2 regions of the Paenarthrobacter sp. JL.01a genome follow, and region 2 is predicted to be linked to the other one. Evidence: predicted binding sites of a transcription regulator. Region 2 holds the regulator's gene; the other holds the start of a gene.
What was found. The regulator LexA, encoded in region 2, represses DNA repair genes until DNA is damaged. The targets are predictions, from matches to a motif close to TCGAACANNTGTTCGA.

Region 1 (9,517 bases), 250 kb from region 2:
GTCCGGCCGGGGAGCGTCGCCCGTGAGCCGCAGGGCGAAGTAGCTGCGCGTCTGGATGGTCCGCCATCTGCCGATGCTCCGGTTCCGCGTGAAGATCCGGATGAACGACGTCAGGCCGTCATACCAGTCGTGGTTGCCGGGCAGGGCCAGGATGATCGGCGCTTCGGTGAGGGGCCCGTGTGCAGGCAACGCCATCCGGTACGGCCCCACCATCCGGTCCTCATACCCGGCCGGGGATGCCACGGGGTAAACCTCGTCGCCGCCCAGGACCAGGAGGCGGCCCCTGGGAAGACCGAAACCTCCAACGCTCAGCACGTCCTGCGCCAGCAGGGAGGCAACCGTGTAGGTGGCATCGAAACCGTCCCCAAGGTCGGCCGTGAAATCGAACCACAGTTCGGAGTGCCTTTCCGCGCCCCTTTCAAGATCAGCGGGTGCCGGCAGGCCGCGCGCGATGACCGCAGGCTGGGCCGGCTGGCCAGGAGCGGGCAGATTGTCCAGGCTCAGCTGATCAGCGGGGAAACCGCCCTCCAACTCGCGTTTGTCACCGAAATCGGCGAACACGGTGGCGGCCATGACTTTCAGCGCAGTGCGGGCCAACGACTTCGGGGCGAGCCAGCGTACCGCCGTTCGGGGCGTGAAACCCAGGACCGCGCGGAGCTGGGCGAGCTCCCGGCCCTTCATCGCTTCGGCTTAAGGGGGAACGGCACGCGCCTGGGTACCCGACCATAGACCCGCCACAGCTGCCCGCCAAACAACGTACCGAACGTCAGCAAACCCGCGGCGGGAGCAGGACCCTCTGCCCGGAAGGTTGTCATCTGCTTGGCGAAGTCCAGTGGGCGGATGAACAGTATCCCCGCACCGACGACACCGTCCTGGCTGCCGCCCACCTCGACGTCCGGCGGGACGTGGCCCTGCAGAATCGTTGCGTACAGTGTGGTGGTGTCCGGCCAGAGGTCGAATCCTGCCTCATTGTGGATGAGCTTATGGCCGGTGAACGTGAAGGGAGTCCCGCCCGGGTCCCGCAACCACAACCGGTACAGCATGCGCCTGGCCGGCCGGCCGTCGTCGGACTGGTCCTCGACGAACAGGTTGAACCAGCCGCGTTCCACCGGCATCCGGCCCCCGAAATAGTCCGCCAGTACGTACCCCTGCGCCTTGGCCGGGTGCCGGGGATCTGCCGCGAACGCGTCAATGTCCTCCGCGGTAATTGTCAGTTCGAACATGATCTTCCGGGACCTGTCCCGGCCCAGGCTGCGGCCCTTCTCCGGATCCGCGACGCCCGGGCTGAACCAACCATGCATCTGTTCGGTAAAACGAACCGAGGTTGCTTCCTTTGCCGCCTTGCCTGGCATTTCCAGGCCCCGCGTAGCCGGTGCCGGTGCCTGTGCCTGTCCTTGTGCCTGGGCAGCGGCGCTCGCAGGCTGTTCAGGACGCGCCGCCTTGCCTTTGGTGGCATCCGGCGCCAGCGCCCGCGGTGCCGTACTGCCGACGTCGACGACGGCGCCAGCGGCCTCGCGCTGTATTGTGTCCTGCGCTGCCGTTTGAGTTGTGTCCTGGGCCGCGGCCGCGTCGCCGGGGCTGATGCCGCGGTGGCGGGCCTTGGTGCCAGCTTCGACGATGTGGGCGCTGGCCCGTTCGGCGAAAGCGGCGATGGTCAGTGACGGGTTGGCGCCAACCGGTCCAGGCATCGCAGCACCATCGACCACGAACAAACCGGGGTAGCCAAAGACTTCTCCGTACGAATCACACACGGCCTCGGCGGGGTGCCTTCCAGCAGGTGCCCCACCGATCGGATGGACGGTGATCACGCGTTTGGCCCACCAGAGCGGATTGTCGATGAAGTCGCCGTCCAGGTCCTTCGCGATCTCCGACATGGTCTGCCGGACCCGGCCGAAGTACTCGGTGGACGTTGCCATGGTCCAGGCGATGGCGAGCCTGCCGTCGCGGAGTGTCATGACGCCGTCGGGTATGTCCCGGCCCATACCCAGCAAGGGCACCGAACTGGCCGACAACCGCCCGTCACCCAACGCAGCGGCGAGGTCCGCCGAGACATTGGACCGGCCGGCGTCGAACAGCCTGTCTTTGAAAAGCTGGGCTGCCACTTTGGCCGTGCGCTTGACGGCGGTCTTCAGCTGGGCCGTTTCGATCAGCCAGTTCATGAAGGCCGGATACCCGGCGTCCTCCACGTAGTAGCCGCGGCCGTCGCCGTCGTCGTCGTTCGAATCCGGGACCCTGACCGCGGTGGTGATGACCGGTCCCTTGCTGCCGGTGAGGGTGCGGACGCCGGGGCGGGAGCCGTTGGTGGCGGGTGTCTTGGCGTCCATGATGAACGTCAGGAGGTCGCCGTTGCCGCTGAACCGGGTACCGAGGGCGTCGCTGAGGGCCGGGAGGGAGCCATGATTGCGGAGCAGGAGGAAATTGGTCCCGAACGTGCCCGCACCCAGGATGAGCCGGCCGCAGTGGATGATGCGCTCGGTGAGCAGCGCCCCCTGGTTACCGGGGTGGTGGATGACGTAGCGGACCTCGTAGCCGCCGCCATCCGTGCCGGGGGATAGTGGCCGGATACCCCGGACATCGTGGAAGGTGCGGATGTCAGCGCCCTTGAAGGCCGCCGCTGACAGGTAGTTGTGGTCAAGGGTGTTCTTGGCGCCGGCGTTGCAGCCGATGTCGCATTCACCGCTCAGGGTGCAGGTAGTCCGCACAGAGTTGGTGCCGTGGATGCTGCCGTAGTGGGGGAGCGGGATTGCTTGGTTGGTGCGGGGTGCTGCGCCCGGGCCGCTGGAGAAGGTGACGGCGATGGGAGGCCGGATGATGGAAAGGCCCAGGTTTGCCGCTGTCTTTTCCATGGCCATGGTCTTGGCTGTGTCCTGGTACGGGTAGGGGACGGGCTGCAGCATCGCTTCGGCGGCGTCGTAGAAGGGATCGAGGTCGGCCCTGGTAAACGGCCAATTCTCGTAACCGCCTCCCGGGACCGGGGATTCGTTGACGAACCACTTCTCGTCCTTGCGCAGGAGCACGTTGGCGTAGATGAGCGAACCCCCTCCGAGTCCGCTTGAGACCAGTCCTTCGGTCCCGCGGAAGGTCCACGCATCGAACAGACCGTACAAGCCGCGGTCCGGGTCCCAGAAGTTCTTGCCCATCTCCGACGGCGTTCGGGCAAAACTCCCGGGCGGGTACGGTTTGCCGCGTTCCATCAACACCACGGACTGGCCGGCTTCGGCCAGCCGCAAGGCCGCTACCGAGCCGCCAAAACCCGATCCCACAACCACCGCATCCACCTTCTCGATGCTTTGCGGTCTGCGGCGTCGTGGATCATCAGCGGATTCAGGGCCCGCATCCCCACTGTTCCCGGTCCCCAGACGACCCATGGCCGTTCCTCTCACAGGAGAGCTGACTACATGGCAGCGGCAGAGGGCGCCGGCGTGGCCGGGCGTTGCCTCCGCGGTCTATGGGCCTTATGTTCCCACCGGGCAGTGGATCTGTAAATGAGGTGGACTAATGCTGTTTTTACCCGGCGGTCATTGGATCCGCGCGTAGACCATGTCGAAGTCGTGCTCCAGCGGTCCGCCCGGGTATGTTCCGCGCTCCAGACGGGCGGTGATGGTGTTCCGGTCTTCGCTGAACCGGCCTACGAAGCGTTGCGGCCAGTCCGGTCCGTCCCTGAAGAGCGTCCACACGTCGTCCTTCAGTGTCATGTCGTAGATCCAGGCGACGCCGCGGGAGTCGAAGTAGTGCTGCTGGAAGGCTCCGTCAGATCCGGTGGTACCGATGATGCTGACGGCGTTGGGATACTCCGGCAGTTGGACTGTGGAGCGCTGGATCAGGAAACCGCCACCTTCCAGCCACTCGAAGCTGGTCCGGCCGTGTGTTTGTGCCGTGGGAATGGTGGTCTCCCAGAGGCCAACAAGGACGTTGAGCTGCTCCAGCGCAGGTTCAGGATTCCGTGCCATGACCGCCTTCTTTTTCGTGCGTGCCGACAGCTTCAGGGTAGAACCAGCCAGGTCCGCCGCATAGGGTGTGGCGGGTCTGGTCGTGCTGCCTGGCCCAATGGCAGGATGGGCCCATGACCCTCGTTACGTGTGATCTCACTGTGTCCCTTGACGGCTACGTTGCCGGTCCGCACCAGAGCCGGGAGCAACCGCTCGGTGAAGGCGGGGAAAAACTGCACCGGTGGCAGTTCAAAGAACGCGACATCAACGCGGCCGAGGTGGCCGGGATTCTCGAAGCCGGTGCGTACATCATGGGCCGGAACATGTTCGCCGGGCCAGGGGAAGGGCTCTGGGAGAAGGAATGGCGCGGCTGGTGGGGTGAAGAACCGCCCTACCATGCTCCGGTTTTCGTGCTGACCTCCCACGAGCATGAGCCCCTGGTGATGGACGGCGGCACCACGTTCCACTTCGTCAATGACGACATCGAGTCGGTGCTCTCACGCGCCAAGGACGCTGCGGCTGGGAAGAACGTTGCCATAGCCGGAGGTGCTTCGACAGCCAGGCAGTTCCTGTCAGCCGGCTTGATCGACGAGCTGCGCCTCCACGTCGCGCCGGTGGTTCTGGGCGGCGGCGAGCGTTTGCTGGATGGGGTGGGGGAGCTGAAGCTTGAGCCTTTGGAGGTCCGGGGAACCAGCCTCGTCTCGCACCTTCGCTACAAGGTGGGGTAGGGGCTGCCAGCCGGGGCTCTGGCATTGCCGAGTTCGCGGGAAAACTTCCGATTCGCGGGAAGCCTCCCTGCGAGCTCGCACCGTTCCCGCGAACTCGCCGGACCGCGCAGAATGTCCGCCGATCGCTGTACACTCAAGTATCGAACATATATTCGAATAAAGGTGTGTTGTGGGCGTGATAGTCGGCCCCGCGTGATAGATGCGGGCTTTTCCTTGATGTCGGTGCTGCTGGCTCCTGTGGCTGTAGCGGCGGGGTATCCCTCGCCGGCCCAGGACTACTTCGATGGCAGGATTGACCTTAATGAGCACCTGATCAAGGACGTCACCAGCACTTTCGTCGTGCGTGTCACCGGTCAGTCCATGGAAGCTGCCGGGATCAGTGACGGCGACGAGTTGATCGTCAACCGGGCGTTGGAACCCAGGGACGGGTCCGTCGTCGTCGCTGTTTTGGACGGCGAGCTGACCATCAAAAGGTTGCGTATTACCCCGGCAGGCGTGGTGCTGCAGGCGGACAACCCCGCTTTCCCGGACATCAAGGTGGCGGCGTTATCGGAACTGACCATCTGGGGTGTAGCGACGACGTGCCTGCACCACGTCTAGGCCGCCGGTGGTGCCGTCGAACCGCGAATGACCAGTTCCGGCGCCAGTTTCCGGTCCGCGATCGGTGCATCCGGATTCTTGAGCCGTTCAAGAGCAATCATGCCCGCGGCCTGGCCCAGGGCGATAGCGTGGAGGTCGACCGTGGTGAGGTCGATTCCGTGCAGCTTGGCGATCCTCGAATTGTCGTAGCCCACCAATGACAGGTCCTTCGGGATGGACAGGCCCAAAGCGTGGGCGGCCTCGCGGGCGCCCAGGGCCAGTTGATCGTTGTGGGTGAAGATCGCCGTCGGCCGGTCCGCTCGCGCCAGAAGGGCGGTGGCGGCCCGCTGCCCGGCTTCCTGGGTGAAGTCTTCGGCCGCGAGCGTCAGGGGCTTCAGCCCGGCGTCGTGCATGGTCTTTTGGTAACTGCGTCGTCTGACGGTGTGTCCGTCGTAATCGGGCCCGGCAATATGGGCGATGCGCCGGTGCCCGAGGCCGAGGAGGTGCTCCGTGGCCGCCCGCGCACCCATGACATCGTCCGAGTACACGCTGTCAACGCCAGGTACCGGCCGGGTGACGCTGACCAGCGGCACGATTTGCGCCAATTCCTGCACTTGCTCGTCCGGATCCAGCAGTGTCGCGGCGATGATGATCCCGGCGCGGGCCTCTATGAGGGACTCAAGCGCGCCCCGGTCAACACCGTCCACGGAACGGGATACGCTCAGGATCAGGCGGTTGCCCTCGGATGGGAGGGCCATGCGGACGCCGCTGAGGATGTCGGCGTAGACCTCGTTGCGGATATCCATCAGGTAAAGCCCGACGGCGGAACGGTGCTTGCGTGCGAGGTCGGCGGCTGCCGCGTTGGGCCGGTACCCCAGACGCTTGGCGGCGTCGAAGATGGCTTCCTTGGTTTCGCCGCTGACTCCCGGCGCTCCCCGGAAAGCGAATGACACCAGCGTTCTGGAGACGCCCACTTCGCGGGCGACATCACTTTGCGTTGCAGGGCGGTGGGGGCGGTCGGCGGCCATGCCCTCCATCCTCCCATGTCACAGAAAGGACAAAATGAGGTGTTTGTTAGTTTGACCTTACATTTAAGCCTTTCGCGCGTTAGTCTGGATTTAGAGCGGATAGGTATGACCCGCAACACACTGACAAAGGAGTCCTGATGTCTGCAACGCAATTGCAGCAGGAAGGCGCCCCCGGGGCTGCCCTTCCTCCGCTGACCAACGGTCCGCACCGAAAGCGCCTTGGCCTTGTAGCTTTGGTTGCTACGTTCGGCGGACTGTTGTTCGGCTATGACACTGGTGTCATCAACGGCGCCCTGCGGCCCATGACAGCCGACCTTGGGCTGACGCCCCTGACGGAGGGGATCGTCACCAGCTCACTGCTGTTCGGCGCAGCGGCCGGGGCCGTGGGCGGCGGACGTTTGTCGGATTCCTGGGGCCGCCGGAAATCCATCCTCCTGCTCGCGGTGCTTTTCCTCGCTGGAACCATCGCCTGCGTCGTCGCGCCGAATTTCGAAGTCATGGTCCTGGGGCGCGTCATTCTGGGCCTGGCTGTCGGCGGGGCGTCCACGGTGGTGCCAGTGTTCCTGGCCGAGCTGGCGCCCTACGAGATCCGGGGTTCGCTGGCCGGGCGCAACGAACTGATGATTGTCATCGGACAGCTCGCCGCCTTCGTGGTCAACGCCATCATCGGCAATATCTGGGGAGAGTTCGGGGGAGTATGGCGAGTCATGCTGGCGGTCGCCGCGTTGCCCGCCATCGCACTGTTCTTCGGCATGCTCCGGATGCCCGAATCACCTCGCTGGCTGATTTCCAAGGGGCGGTGGGAAGAGGCCTTGGTAGTCCTCAAGACCATACGGTCGGTGGAACGGGCCGAGGCTGAAATGGCGGATGTCAAGCACCTGGCCGATGAGGAGCGGGCCTCCAAGGCGACCTCATGGGGTGCGCTGAAGAACAAATGGATTCTTCGCATTGTCCTGGTAGGCATTGGTCTCGGCGTGGCCCAGCAGCTGACCGGCATCAATTCGATCATGTACTACGGCCAGTCGGTGCTCGTCGAAGCCGGATTCGACTCCAATGCAGCCCTCATTGCCAACATCGCTCCCGGGGTGATCGCGGTGGTTGGGGGCGTGATCGCCCTGACCTTGATGCAGCGTGTCAACCGCCGTACCACCCTGCTTCTGGGGTTCACCCTGACCACGGCGTGCCACTTCCTCATCGGCATCGCCTCGATCGTGCTTCCCGTGGGAAATGCGGCGCGTCCGTTCGTGATCCTTTTTCTGGTGGTGGCTTTCGTTGGCTCGATGCAGACGTTCCTGAACATTGCCGTTTGGGTGATGCTGTCCGAAATCTTCCCGCTTCATGTCCGCGGTTTTGCCATCGGCCTTTCGGTGTTCTGCCTCTGGATTGCCAACGCGCTGCTGGGTCTGTTCTTCCCTACCCTGGTGGCCGGCGTGGGGATCACGGGGACGTTCTTCCTGTTCGGTGCTGTGGGTATCGCGGCCCTCATTTTCATCTACACCCAGGTCCCGGAGACCCGCGGGCGGACCCTGGAAGCACTCGAAGAAGACGTCACCACCGGAGCCATTTATCTGGTGCACAAGAAGGATGCCTCTATGGGTTCCTAGCTGCGCTCTTCCATTCCGGTTGCTATTCGGCGCGGCGTTCGAGCAAGACGGTGTCCCGCCAGGAGCCGGCGGCTGGCCCGTAGCTCATGAGTCCAATCCTTTGCCGGGTGCCCACGACGGTGAAACCGTGTCGTTGGTGCAGGGCTATGGAGGCGGCGTTCTCGGGGAAGATGTTGGATTGGATGGTCCATATCCCTTCCTCTTCGGTCCTGCGGACGAAGGCGTCGAGGAGTTGGGCCCCGTAGCCTCGGCCGCGGGCCTCCTGGGCGATGTAGATGGAGTGCTCGACGACGCCGCGATAGACCGTCCTTGACGAAACGGGTGACGCGGCGACCCAGCCCACGATGTTGCCGTGGTCTTTGGCAACGAGGCGGAGCTGGGGGTGACGGGTAGCGTCGAAGTCTTCCCAGCTTGGCGGTGCCGGTTCGAAGGTGGAATGGCCTGAAGCGATGCCCGCGGCCCAGATCGCCTCGACCGCCGGCCAGTCGGCGTGCTCCATCCGGCGGCTCAGCAGGTGGTTGGTACCGGTCATGGTGCGGCTGGTTCCCCGATGCGGCCGTGAACCAGCCCGGTAGCGAAGCCAATCGTGACCGGTTCTGGTTTGGCGGACCCGCAGCACGAATCTGCCGCGTCTTGCCCATCTGCGGGAAGGCTGGTGGAGCAGACCCCTGTTTCGGGAAGTTCCAGTTCCAAAGCTTCTGCTGCTGCTGTGTCGCCGGCCAGGGCGGCGGCGATGGACCGCACTTGTTCGTAGCCGGTGGCCATGAGGAAGGTCGGTGCCCGGCCATAGGACTTCATTCCTGCCAGGTAAAAGTCCTTCTCGGGGTGGGCCAGGATCCGCGCGCCGTGCGCTGGGACGGTGCCGCAGCTATGGAAGTCCGGGTCAATCAGTGGTCCCAGCGCTTTGGGGGCGTCGACCGCCGGGTCCAGCTCCAGCCGCAGTTCGGCAAGGATGCCCAGGTCCGGGCGGAAGCCGGTGGCCGGGATCACCCGGTCAACCTCCACCGTCCGGCCGTCAGTTGCGTGGACGATCACGGCAGCGCCGCTGGTCTCGACGCTTAGGGTGCGGAAGCCGGTCAGGAGCTGGACGGCACCGGTCTCGACGGCGGTGCGCAGGCGTGTGCCCAGCTGGCCGCGGGCGGGGAGTTCGTCGGCGTTACCGCCACCGTAAGCCCTTGCGGGGGTCTCGGCGCGGATGGCCCAGACGACCGTGGTGCCGGGATGGGTGCGTGCAAGGCGGGCGAGGTCCAGGACCATGTTCGCGGCCGAGTGCCCGGACCCGATGACGAGGGTCCGGTGGCCGGCGAAACCATCCTGGGTGACATCGGGTAGGGCTCCAGTGATGATCCCGGCGGCGCGGGCTCTGGCTTCGCCGGGAACCGGGAGGCCGTTGGAGCCAAGCGGAGCGGGGGCGTTCCACGTTCCTGAGGCATCGATGACAGCCCGCGCCAGAACCTCAGTGGTCTGGCCGTCGTCGTCCTGAACCTGCAGGACGAAGGGTGTCTGGTCGCGGCCCTGGCTTCGGCTTTTATCCATCCCTTGCCGGGTCACGGCAACCACCTTCGAACCGGTGTGGATCCTCTGCCTGAGTTCCTGGCTTGCGGCCAACGGTTCGAGATATTGGGTGACGATTTCGTGGCCAAAGGGCA
Region 2 (9,517 bases):
GCTGACGTCGGAGCCGCTGAGCACCATGCCGGAACCGGCCGCTACTGCGAAGAGCGCAGCAACGGAAACCGTAAACCAGGTGAAGTTCCTGGCCACCCGGTTCTTCAGAGCCGAAGTACGCGAGTTCGCGGATGCCATCTCGGAGGCCGCTTCCTGGACGTGCGCAGGAGCCGAAGCGACCATAGCGGCCTCCGCCGCGGCCAAATCGGCAGACTCCCGATCAGCGGACTCCTCCGGCGTGCACGCAACCTCGCTCCGGGTCGGAGGGTTGAACCACATCAGGAAAAGTCCGGCCACGGAAACGGAGACACCAACGGCTGTGAGACCGAGGGCCGAGTAGCCGCTGGTCGCCACCACGGCGCCCACAGCCGGACCAATCATGAAAACCAGCTCGGTGGCAATGGAGTCCAGGGCGAACGCCGACCGGCGCTGTTCCCCATCCACGAGGACACCCAGCGACTGCCGGACAACGCTGAAGATCGGCAAGGTAAAGAGGCCGCCGACAAACACCAGCGGCAGAAGCCACTGGTAGGAAACATGCGGCACAACCGACCAAATCACGGTCTCGAAAATGACTGAAGGGATCAGGGCTTTCCGCAGCCCCACCATATCCACCCTGCGGCCACGCCAAGGTGCCCCCAAAGCGATGCCGATGGTCATGACGGCGGCCGCCGCACCCGCAGCGGCATACCCTTGCCCAAGTGTCAGGACGATGTGAAGTGTCAGGAGCACCCCGGCAGCGGAATGCGGGATGCGGGCAATCATGCCCACCACCAGCAAGCGCCGGACAGGCCGGATGGACAGCATCTCTTTGTAGAGAGCGAAGTTCACTCAATCCTCATTTCCCCGGGCAACCCCGGGGAACCGGAACTGCCATTAGTGCGGCGCGGGCTCCTGTGCTGCACGCTGCAGTTTGATCTCCATGGAATCGACACCCTCGGCAAAGGAATCCATGCTTGCCCATGCTTCGTTCAACTGGCCGACAAGCGTCTGCACCGCCGCGGCATCCAGCCCGTCCTCAAGGAAGAGCACCACACGCAGCTCCGGACCGGCACCGCCGCCTTGCACCTGACGTCCGTCGGACGTGAGGGATGCGACGCCACCACCAGCCTGCGTCTCAAGGCGCCGGACCGCGGTGAAGCCTGAAATTGTCGAAACGAGAGCAGTCTCCAGTTGATCATCCAGGTATGACGGCGTCCAGTCCTTCTGCTGGGCCAGAGCCCACAGCGCCGGGCGCCTGACCACGAAGGCGAACTCGGAACCGGGATCCACAACCAACAGCTGGGCGCCTTCCGATACCGCCGAAAGCGCCGCCCGCGCGGCGTAAACAGCTACCGGGCGCGCCTGCGGGTGCCACAACTCCAAGGCAGCCGCGGAGGTGAACACCGGCATTGCCGTCCGGCCGTCGGGAGCCTTGAGTGTGACCAATGCCATATCGGCCTGTTTGTCGGCATGCAGTCCGTCGACACCTTCGGCTTCCTCGGCCAGTTGGGCCACCACCGGAACAAAGACCCGGGCAGTCGCAAGGGAGGCTACTACTTCGGCCTCGCCGCCGGTGCCGTTGAGCAACTCCCCTATGGCGGCGACGTAACCGGCGGCCGCGCTTCCATCGTCGTCGTCGAAGTTGTGGATCCTGGCGTCGTCACCGGCCAGGCTGCGTCCGGCCCACGGCTGACCCGCCGAGTCCGTCGCCCCGCCCGCGCCGGCCAACGCGGCCGCAATGTGACCGGGCAGTTCACGCTTTTCCGGCCGGCTGGATTCCGGCTGGTTTGATTCCCGCTGGTTGGATTCCGATTCAGCTGAATGGCGGCCCATCAGCGGCGGCCGGCCACGTCCAGGGCTTCGGGCAAGGTGAAGGCGCCGGCATACAGAGCCTTGCCAACAATCGCACCCTCAACACCGAGCGGCACCAGTTCGCGCAGGACCCGGAGGTCCTCCAGGCTGGAGATACCGCCCGAAGCCACAACCGGCTTGCCGGTCTTCTCCACCATCTGGCGCAGCAGATCCACGTTGGGGCCCTGCAAGGTGCCGTCCTTGGTCACATCCGTCACAACGTAACGGGCACACCCTGCGTCCTCGAGCCGGGCCAGCACCTCCCACAGGTCCCCGCCCTCCTTCGTCCAGCCGCGGCCGGCAAGGGTGGTACCCCGGACATCAAGCCCGACGGCGATCTGGTCACCAAAACGCTCGATCGCCCGCTTGGTCCAGTCCGGGTTCTCCAATGCAGCCGTACCGAGGTTCACCCGCGCAACGCCCAGTTCGAGGGCACGCTCAAGGGATGCGTCATCCCGCAGGCCGCCGGACAGCTCAACTTTGACGTTGAGCTGCGAGACAACCTCGCTGATGAGCGCGGCGTTGTTTCCCCGGCCGAAAGCAGCGTCCAAGTCAACCATGTGAACCCACTCCGCCCCGGCATTCTGCCAGTTGAGGGCTGCCTCGAGGGGAGTTCCATAGCTGGTTTCCGAGCCTGCCTCTCCTTGCAGGAGGCGCACCGCCTGGCCGTCGACAATATCGACGGCAGGCAGGAGTTCCAGGACGGACTGGGAGGAGGTGGTCATGAGGGTCCTTGCAGTGTGAGGGTTCGCCGGCGTACCACGCCGCGATTCAGTTGGCGGGAAGTGTCAGGAGGTAGGCAGCCAGCAGGGACATCCCGGCCAGCATGTAAAAAGAAATGGAAACCCAGCGGGGCTTCTTCTGTTGATGGAAGGAGACTCCCCCACCCACCAACAGTCCCGCCAGGCCCATAAGGACTACAGACCACATTCAGGCAGCACCGCTCCCGGACGATTCCGGAGCGGGCTTCCGCAGGCCCTCGACCCAGTTGCGCAGGAGCCTTGCTCCGGCATCCCCTGATTTCTCGGGGTGGAACTGGGTAGCGCAGAGTGGACCATTCTCGACGGCGGCAATGAACCGTGCGCCGTGCTCGGACCAGGTAACCATCGGAGGCGCCATGCGGGGCTGGACAACGTCGAAGTTCCACTCCTGCACCCCATACGAGTGCACGAAGTAGAAACGTTCCTGCTCGACCCCTGCGAAGAGTTTGGAACCTTCTGGGACGTCCACAGTGTTCCAGCCCATGTGCGGCACCACGGGAGCCGGAAGCAGCTCCACCTTGCCGGGCCATTCAGCCATGCCTTCGGACTCGGTGCCGTGCTCGACACCGGCTTCGAAGAGAACCTGCAAACCCACGCAGATAGCCAGCACCGGACGCCCACCGGCAACACGGCGGCCAATCATCCGAATGGCATCAACGGCTTTGAGCTCCTTCATCACGGTCTCGTAGGCACCGACTCCGGGAACAACCAGCCCGTCGGCGTTGAGCACGTCCTCCGGCTTGGAGCTGAGCAGTACGTGCGCCCCTGCCCTTTCGAGGGCGCGGACGGCGGAACGGACGTTGCCGGATCCGTAATCCAAAACCGTCACCGTCGGCTTGCCCTCCGGTGACTCAGGCTTCACCGAAGCGGTGGCGTCGGCCACTGCTCCGTCTTTCAAAAACTGGCCGCTCACAGGGCCCCCTTGGTGGACGGGATACCCTCAACACGGGGATCGGACTCAACAGCCGCGCGGAGTGCACGCGCGAACGCCTTGAACTGGGCTTCGACAATGTGGTGCGGATCGCGGCCCGCGATAACGTTCATGTGCAGGCAAATCCCAGCGTGCAAAGTAATCGCCTCGAAAACGTGCCGTGTCAGTGAACCTGTGAAGTGCCCGCCGATGAGGTGGTACTCCTGCCCGGCGGGCTCACCGCCGTGGACCAGGTAGGGGCGGCCGGAAACATCCACGACGGCGTGCGCCAAGGCCTCATCCAGCGGCACGGTGGCTTCGCCGAAGCGACGGATGCCGGCCTTGTTGCCCAAAGCCGTACGCAGGACCTCGCCAAAGGTAATAGCGACGTCTTCCACGGTGTGGTGGGCATCGATGTGGGTGTCACCGGTAGCCTTGACGGTCATGTCGATCAGCGAGTGCTTGCACAGGGCGGTCAGCATGTGGTCGTAGAAGGGTACTGAGGTGCTGATGTCCGAAATGCCGGAGCCATCCAGGTTGATTTCCACTAGCACGGAGGACTCGCTGGTGGTGCGCTCCATGCGGGCAGTGCGGGCAGCGGACGGCGTAGCGCCGGTTTCGCTCATTGGGGAACGTCCTTCTACAGGGAGGATGGATTGGTCTATTGACAAGTTTAGACGCGCTGGGAAACCGCGCCGCCCAGGAGGGCTTCCAGCGCCTCCAGGAAGGCAGTGGTTTCCGGCTCGGTTCCGGCCGTGACGCGCAAGTGCCCGGGGATGCCGACATCGCGGATCAGCACGCCGGCATCGAGCAGGCCCTGCCAAATCGTGTGGGGATCCTCCAGCCCGCCGAAAAAGACGTAGTTGGAGTCCGACGCCGCGGGCTTGAGTCCCATGCGGATAAGTTCGGTCACGATGCGATCCCGCTGGACCTTGATGTCTTCGACGTCGGCCATAAGGGCTTCGCGGTGCGTCAACGCCGCGAGGGCGGTGGCCTGGGTGATGGCCGAGAGGTGGTACGGGAGTCGTACCAGCCGGATCGCGTCTGTCACCTCCGGGGCCGCAGCCATGTAGCCAAGCCGTGCTCCAGCCAAGGCGAACGCCTTGCTCATGGTGCGGGAGACGATCAAACGCTCGCGCCCGGGCAGGAGGGTCAGGGCACTGGGAGTGTTGTCGTGGGCGAACTCGTGGTAGGCCTCATCCACGATCACGATGGCCTGGCTTGCTTCGCCGGCTTCGTACACAGCCTCAACCACATCCAGGGTCAAACCTGTGCCCGTTGGATTGTTCGGCGAGCACAGGAAGACGATGTTGGCCTCGGTCTCACGGACCTGTTGGGCTGCCGACTGCGCATCCAGTCCGTAGTCGTCGGCACGAACGCCACGGACGTACTCAGTGTCCGTTCCGCTGGCGAGCAGCGGGTACATGGAGTACGTGGGAGGGAAACCAAGGGCTTTGCGCCCCGGGCCGCCGAATGCCTGGAGAATTTGTTGCAGGACTTCGTTGGAGCCGTTGGCAGCCCAGATGTTGTCCGCAGAAAGGCCGTGGCCGAGATACTCCGCCAGGGCTACCCGAAGGTCGGTGAACTCGCGGTCGGGGTAGCGGTTCAAGCCAGTGGCGGCGGCTGCTACTGCCTCTGTAATGGCCGCCTGCACATCGGCAGGGACCCCATGGGTGTTTTCGTTGACATTGAGCAGTACGGGGACATCGAGCTGCGGTGCGCCGTAGGGGCTCAATCCACGCAGGTTGGTCCGGAGGGGAAGTCGGTCAAGTCGCTCAAGCTGCTCACTCACTACAACAGTTTAAGGGGCCACTGCGACTGCCGAGTAACTGTGACGTACGGGCGGAGCAAAGACACAAGTATTGCGGGCATCAGTGGGCCGGTACGAACAACTGCTGCCCCGGCAGGATCCGGCCACCGCGGAGGTCGTTCAGCTGGATGATTTCGGCAATGACTTCGCGTGGGTCCCGCTCCGGAGCGGCAGCACCGGCAATACCCCACAGCGACTGGCCGGGCTGCACTGTCACGGACACTGCAACGGGCGGCTGCAACTGCACCTGGGAGTCCGATGCCTTGGCTGGCGAGGTGATAACCCCGGCGAGGCTAAGGAGCGCAGCCACCAGGAGCATGGCAGGGATTCCGAAGAAGACCATGCGGCCCCGGCGGGTGAGGCGAAGACGTGCGGGCGCCGGTGCGGTACGGAAATCAGCGAACGAAGTGATTGCGGACATGAGCTGAGCCCTTCTGAGCTATTGCGCCGCTCCGGAGGCCCCGGAGCAGCGCTGCCAATTCTTTGTGTTCCTCCCGGCGACGCCGGATGTTCGAACGGCTTGTTCGAACATCCACCATCAGCGCGAGGTTTATAGAACACATATTCGAACCTTGCTATGACATTTTTAGCACTTATCAACGAACGGTGTCGAGACTCGCTAGAACAAATGTTTGATAAACGCCTGTGCCTGCCCTACGTTTGAGTGAAGAAACAGCACTGTTTCAGTGGAACAGGAGGGTCTGACATTTTTTCCAGGCCCTGCATCCCCGGCTCTCTTCGGGGCGGAAGGAAAGGCATTGGCGAACATGGCAGCAAAAGCCACAGGCGGCGGGGCACCCCTGCGAAGCCAACAGCCCCAAAAGACTCCCAAGAGCCTGACCGTACGTCAGAAGAAGATCCTGGAGACCATCCAGCGCTCAGTCAATGACAACGGCTATCCGCCCAGCATGCGCGAAATTGGGGACACCGTGGGACTGGCCAGCCTGTCCAGCGTGACTCACCAACTGTCACAGCTGGAAAAACTTGGCTACCTCCGCAGGGACCCCAAACGACCCCGCGCCATGGAGGTGCTGATGCCCCTGACCCTCGACGGCGGCCCGATCCCGGGCGTCGAGGCTCCGGCAACGCTGCGAAGCGCCGGCGGGATGGCCGTCACCGAACTGGCAAGCGCCAGCGACACCGCCATGGTTCCGCTGGTCGGCCGCATTGCAGCAGGTGGGCCGATCCTAGCCGACCAGACCGTTGAGGACGTGCTCCCGCTGCCCAGGCAGCTCGTGGGACACGGTGAGCTCTTCATGCTCAAGGTCGCCGGAGACTCCATGATCGATGCCGCCATCTGCGACGGTGACTGGGTGGTTGTCCGCCGTCAGAACGACGCCATCAACGGCGACATCGTGGCGGCGCTGCTCGATGATGAAGCCACCGTGAAAACGTTCCGTCAGCGGGACGGACACACCTGGCTGCTGCCCCAGAACACCCAGTACGAACCCATCCTCGGCGACCAGGCAACCATCATGGGCAAGGTCGTGTCCGTACTTCGCTCCATCTAGCCTCTCAGGCCTTCCGGGCGGATCCCAGGCGCTCCAGGACGCCGCGTACCACCGAACGGTCCGTCGTGGCCCAGAAGGGCGGCAGAGCGGCCCGCAGGAACCCTCCATAGCGTTCTGTCGAGAGCCGTGAATCCAGGACGGCCACTACCCCCTTGTCCCCCGTTGAACGGATCAGGCGCCCCGCGCCCTGCGCCAGCCGGGTGGCAGCGTGGGTGGCCGAAACCGCCATGAATCCGTTGCCGCCGGACTGCGCCACCGCACGGGAGCGGGCAGTCATGAGGGGGTCATCGGGCCGCGGGAACGGAATCCGGTCGATGACCACCAGGCGGCATGAACCGCCTGGCACGTCCACTCCCTGCCACAGGGACATGGTTCCGAAGAGGCATGTGTCCGGCTCATCGGCGAACTGCTTGACCAGGGCCGCCATGGTGGACTCGCCCTGGCAGAGGATGTCCACATCAAGGCGCAGCCGCATGGCTTCTGCTGCCTCTTCGGATGCCCGCCGTGATGAGAACAGGCACAGCGCTCCACCGCCCGATGCCCGGATCAGGTCTTCCAGCTCATCCAGGGCCTCAGGGGATGTTCCGCGGCCGGGTTTGGGAAGATGCTTCGCTACGTACAGCACCCCTTGCTTGGGGTAATCGAACGGCGAACCGACGTCGATACCTGTCCAGCTGGGGGCGCCGTCACCAATCAGGCCAAGACCCCCGGCGGCGGGTTCAAAAGCCGAGCCAATGGCCAGCGTGGCCGAAGTCAGCACCACCGTGTGGTCGGCGAACAAGCCTTCGCGCAACCGGCCGGCGACGCTCAGCGGGGCGATGTTGATCAGCGCCGGCGCGGTCTCGTCAGGCTGCGAGTATCCCTGTTGGGGATCAAAGGTGCTGTTACGGGAAAACCAAACTACTTCCCGGTTCTCCTTGGCCGCGAGCATCCGCTCGCACAGCTCGAGGATGAGCATGAGCCGGGACCGCGCCAGCTGCCTGCCGCCGTCTGCGGCATTCGAGGAATCTGTCTTCGAATCGGACAGAGCAGCACGTGTGGCATCGCGCAGTTGGTCCAGGCAGTCGAGCTGTTCGTCGTTCAGTCCGTTGGGCAACAGGCCGTTCGGGACCCCGGCGATGGCCATATCAAGGCGATCGGCAGCTGCGTTGAGGGCATCGACCGTAATGGCCGTGTGTTTCCGTGCACTGGAGGCAGCCGCATGGACCATGGCCACTGACAACTGCCCTGACACCGCACCGGTCACGCGGTCCTGCAGTTCGTGGGCTTCGTCAACCACCACGACATCGTATTCAGGCAGGACGGCCAAGCCCTCGAAGGCGCTGACGGCAAGCATGGCGTGGTTGGTGACAACGACGTCGGCCTCAGCGGCCCGGGCCCGGGCCAGCTCGCTGAAGCACTCCTCCGCGAGTGGGCATTTCTGGGCCCCCAGGCACTCCATGGACGTCACAGACACCTGTCGCCAGGCCCGGTCCGTGACGCCGGGCATCAGTTCATCGCGGTCGCCCGTGGCAGTCTTCTCAGCCCATTCACGAAGGCGGACTACTTCCTTGCCAAGCTGTGATTGCGGTCCTCCCATGGACGCCGCGAAGTGCGGAACACTGGTGTCCTCGCCCAGGGAGAACAGTTGGCCTTCCGACGGCTCTTCACTGGGAAAGCCACCCTCGAGCTTCTGCAGGCAGACGTAGTTGGCACGGCCCTTCACGAGCGCCACGTTGACCGGCCGCTCGAGTGCGGGGTTGATGGTCTCCAGCAACCGCGGCAGGTCCCTGCCGACAATCTGGGTCTGGAGAGCCAAGGTGGCGGTGGACACGAGCGTCGGTTTGTCGCTGTCCATGGAATGTGCGATCAACGGAATCAGGTAAGCCAGAGACTTACCTGTTCCCGTTCCCGCCTGGACCAGCAGATGCTCCCCGTTTTCGATGGCCCGGGTTACGTGCTTGGCCATTTCGTGCTGGCCGGCACGGCTTTGCCCGCCCATGCCGGCCACAGCCCGGTCCAACAGTTCGAGGGTGGTCTTCTCCCCCACCGACTCGACGGCGTCCGCCGCCACCTTCTCAACCATTGCTGACGAATGACTCCAGTTCGGCTGCCAGTCCTTCACGGACCATGACCACGATGCGTGTGCCGTGTTCCTCGTGGTCAATGCTTAGGATTTCCGAATCGGAGCTGTGCAGCTTGCTGATCAGCTCGCCGCGATCGTAGGGAATCAGCAGCTCAAGCCGCACACCCGGGCGCGGAATGGACTGGCTGATGTCCTCCAGCAGTTCAGCGATTCCCTCGCCCGTACGGGTGGAAACCACGGCGTGACGGGGTTCTTTCTGCTTGAGGCGCTCAACCACGAAGGGGTCTGCCACATCAACCTTGTTCAGGACGATGATTTCGGGAACCTTGCGTGCATCCACCTCGGAAAAGACAGCGCGCACTGCGGCGATCTGCCCCTCGGGGTCCGGGTGTGAAGCGTCCACGACATGAAGAATGAGGTCCGCGTCAGCCACTTCCTCCAGTGTCGACCGGAAGGCCTCTACCAGTTGGGTGGGCAGGGAACGCACGAAACCCACGGTGTCGGCCAAGGTGTAGCCGATGCCGTCGGGGGTTTGCGCTTTGCGGACGGTCGGATCCAACGTGGCGAACAGGGCGTTCTCCACCAGGACACCGGCGTCGGTCAGGCGGTTCAACAACGAGGACTTAC

Region 1: the regulator LexA is predicted to act here: its motif matches at 4,798-4,813, upstream of N5P29_RS06910 (LexA family protein).

The regions. Positions count from the first base shown of each region.
Region 1 covers NZ_CP104877.1:1,422,964-1,432,480, forward strand. The annotation lists gene N5P29_RS06890 (hypothetical protein) at 1-681, opposite strand, end outside; gene N5P29_RS06895 (GMC oxidoreductase) at 678-3,368, opposite strand; gene N5P29_RS06900 (hypothetical protein) at 3,519-3,950, opposite strand; gene N5P29_RS06905 (dihydrofolate reductase family protein) at 4,064-4,657, shown strand; gene N5P29_RS06910 (LexA family protein) at 4,874-5,257, shown strand; gene N5P29_RS06915 (LacI family DNA-binding transcriptional regulator) at 5,254-6,264, opposite strand; gene N5P29_RS06920 (sugar porter family MFS transporter) at 6,402-7,868, shown strand; gene N5P29_RS06925 (GNAT family N-acetyltransferase) at 7,891-8,400, opposite strand; gene N5P29_RS06930 (FAD-dependent oxidoreductase) at 8,397-9,517, opposite strand, start outside.
Region 2 covers NZ_CP104877.1:1,673,251-1,682,767, reverse strand. The annotation lists gene N5P29_RS08015 (MFS transporter) at 1-831, opposite strand, end outside; gene N5P29_RS08010 (SseB family protein) at 877-1,815, opposite strand; gene priA (bifunctional 1-(5-phosphoribosyl)-5-((5-phosphoribosylamino)methylideneamino)imidazole-4-carboxamide isomerase/phosphoribosylanthranilate isomerase PriA) at 1,815-2,558, opposite strand; gene N5P29_RS08000 (CG2302 family histidine operon protein) at 2,605-2,763, opposite strand; gene hisH (imidazole glycerol phosphate synthase subunit HisH) at 2,764-3,507, opposite strand; gene hisB (imidazoleglycerol-phosphate dehydratase HisB) at 3,504-4,130, opposite strand; gene N5P29_RS07985 (histidinol-phosphate transaminase) at 4,178-5,296, opposite strand; gene N5P29_RS07980 (LysM peptidoglycan-binding domain-containing protein) at 5,376-5,735, opposite strand; gene lexA (transcriptional repressor LexA) at 6,082-6,825, shown strand; gene N5P29_RS07970 (ATP-dependent DNA helicase) at 6,830-8,890, opposite strand; gene hflX (GTPase HflX) at 8,883-9,517, opposite strand, start outside.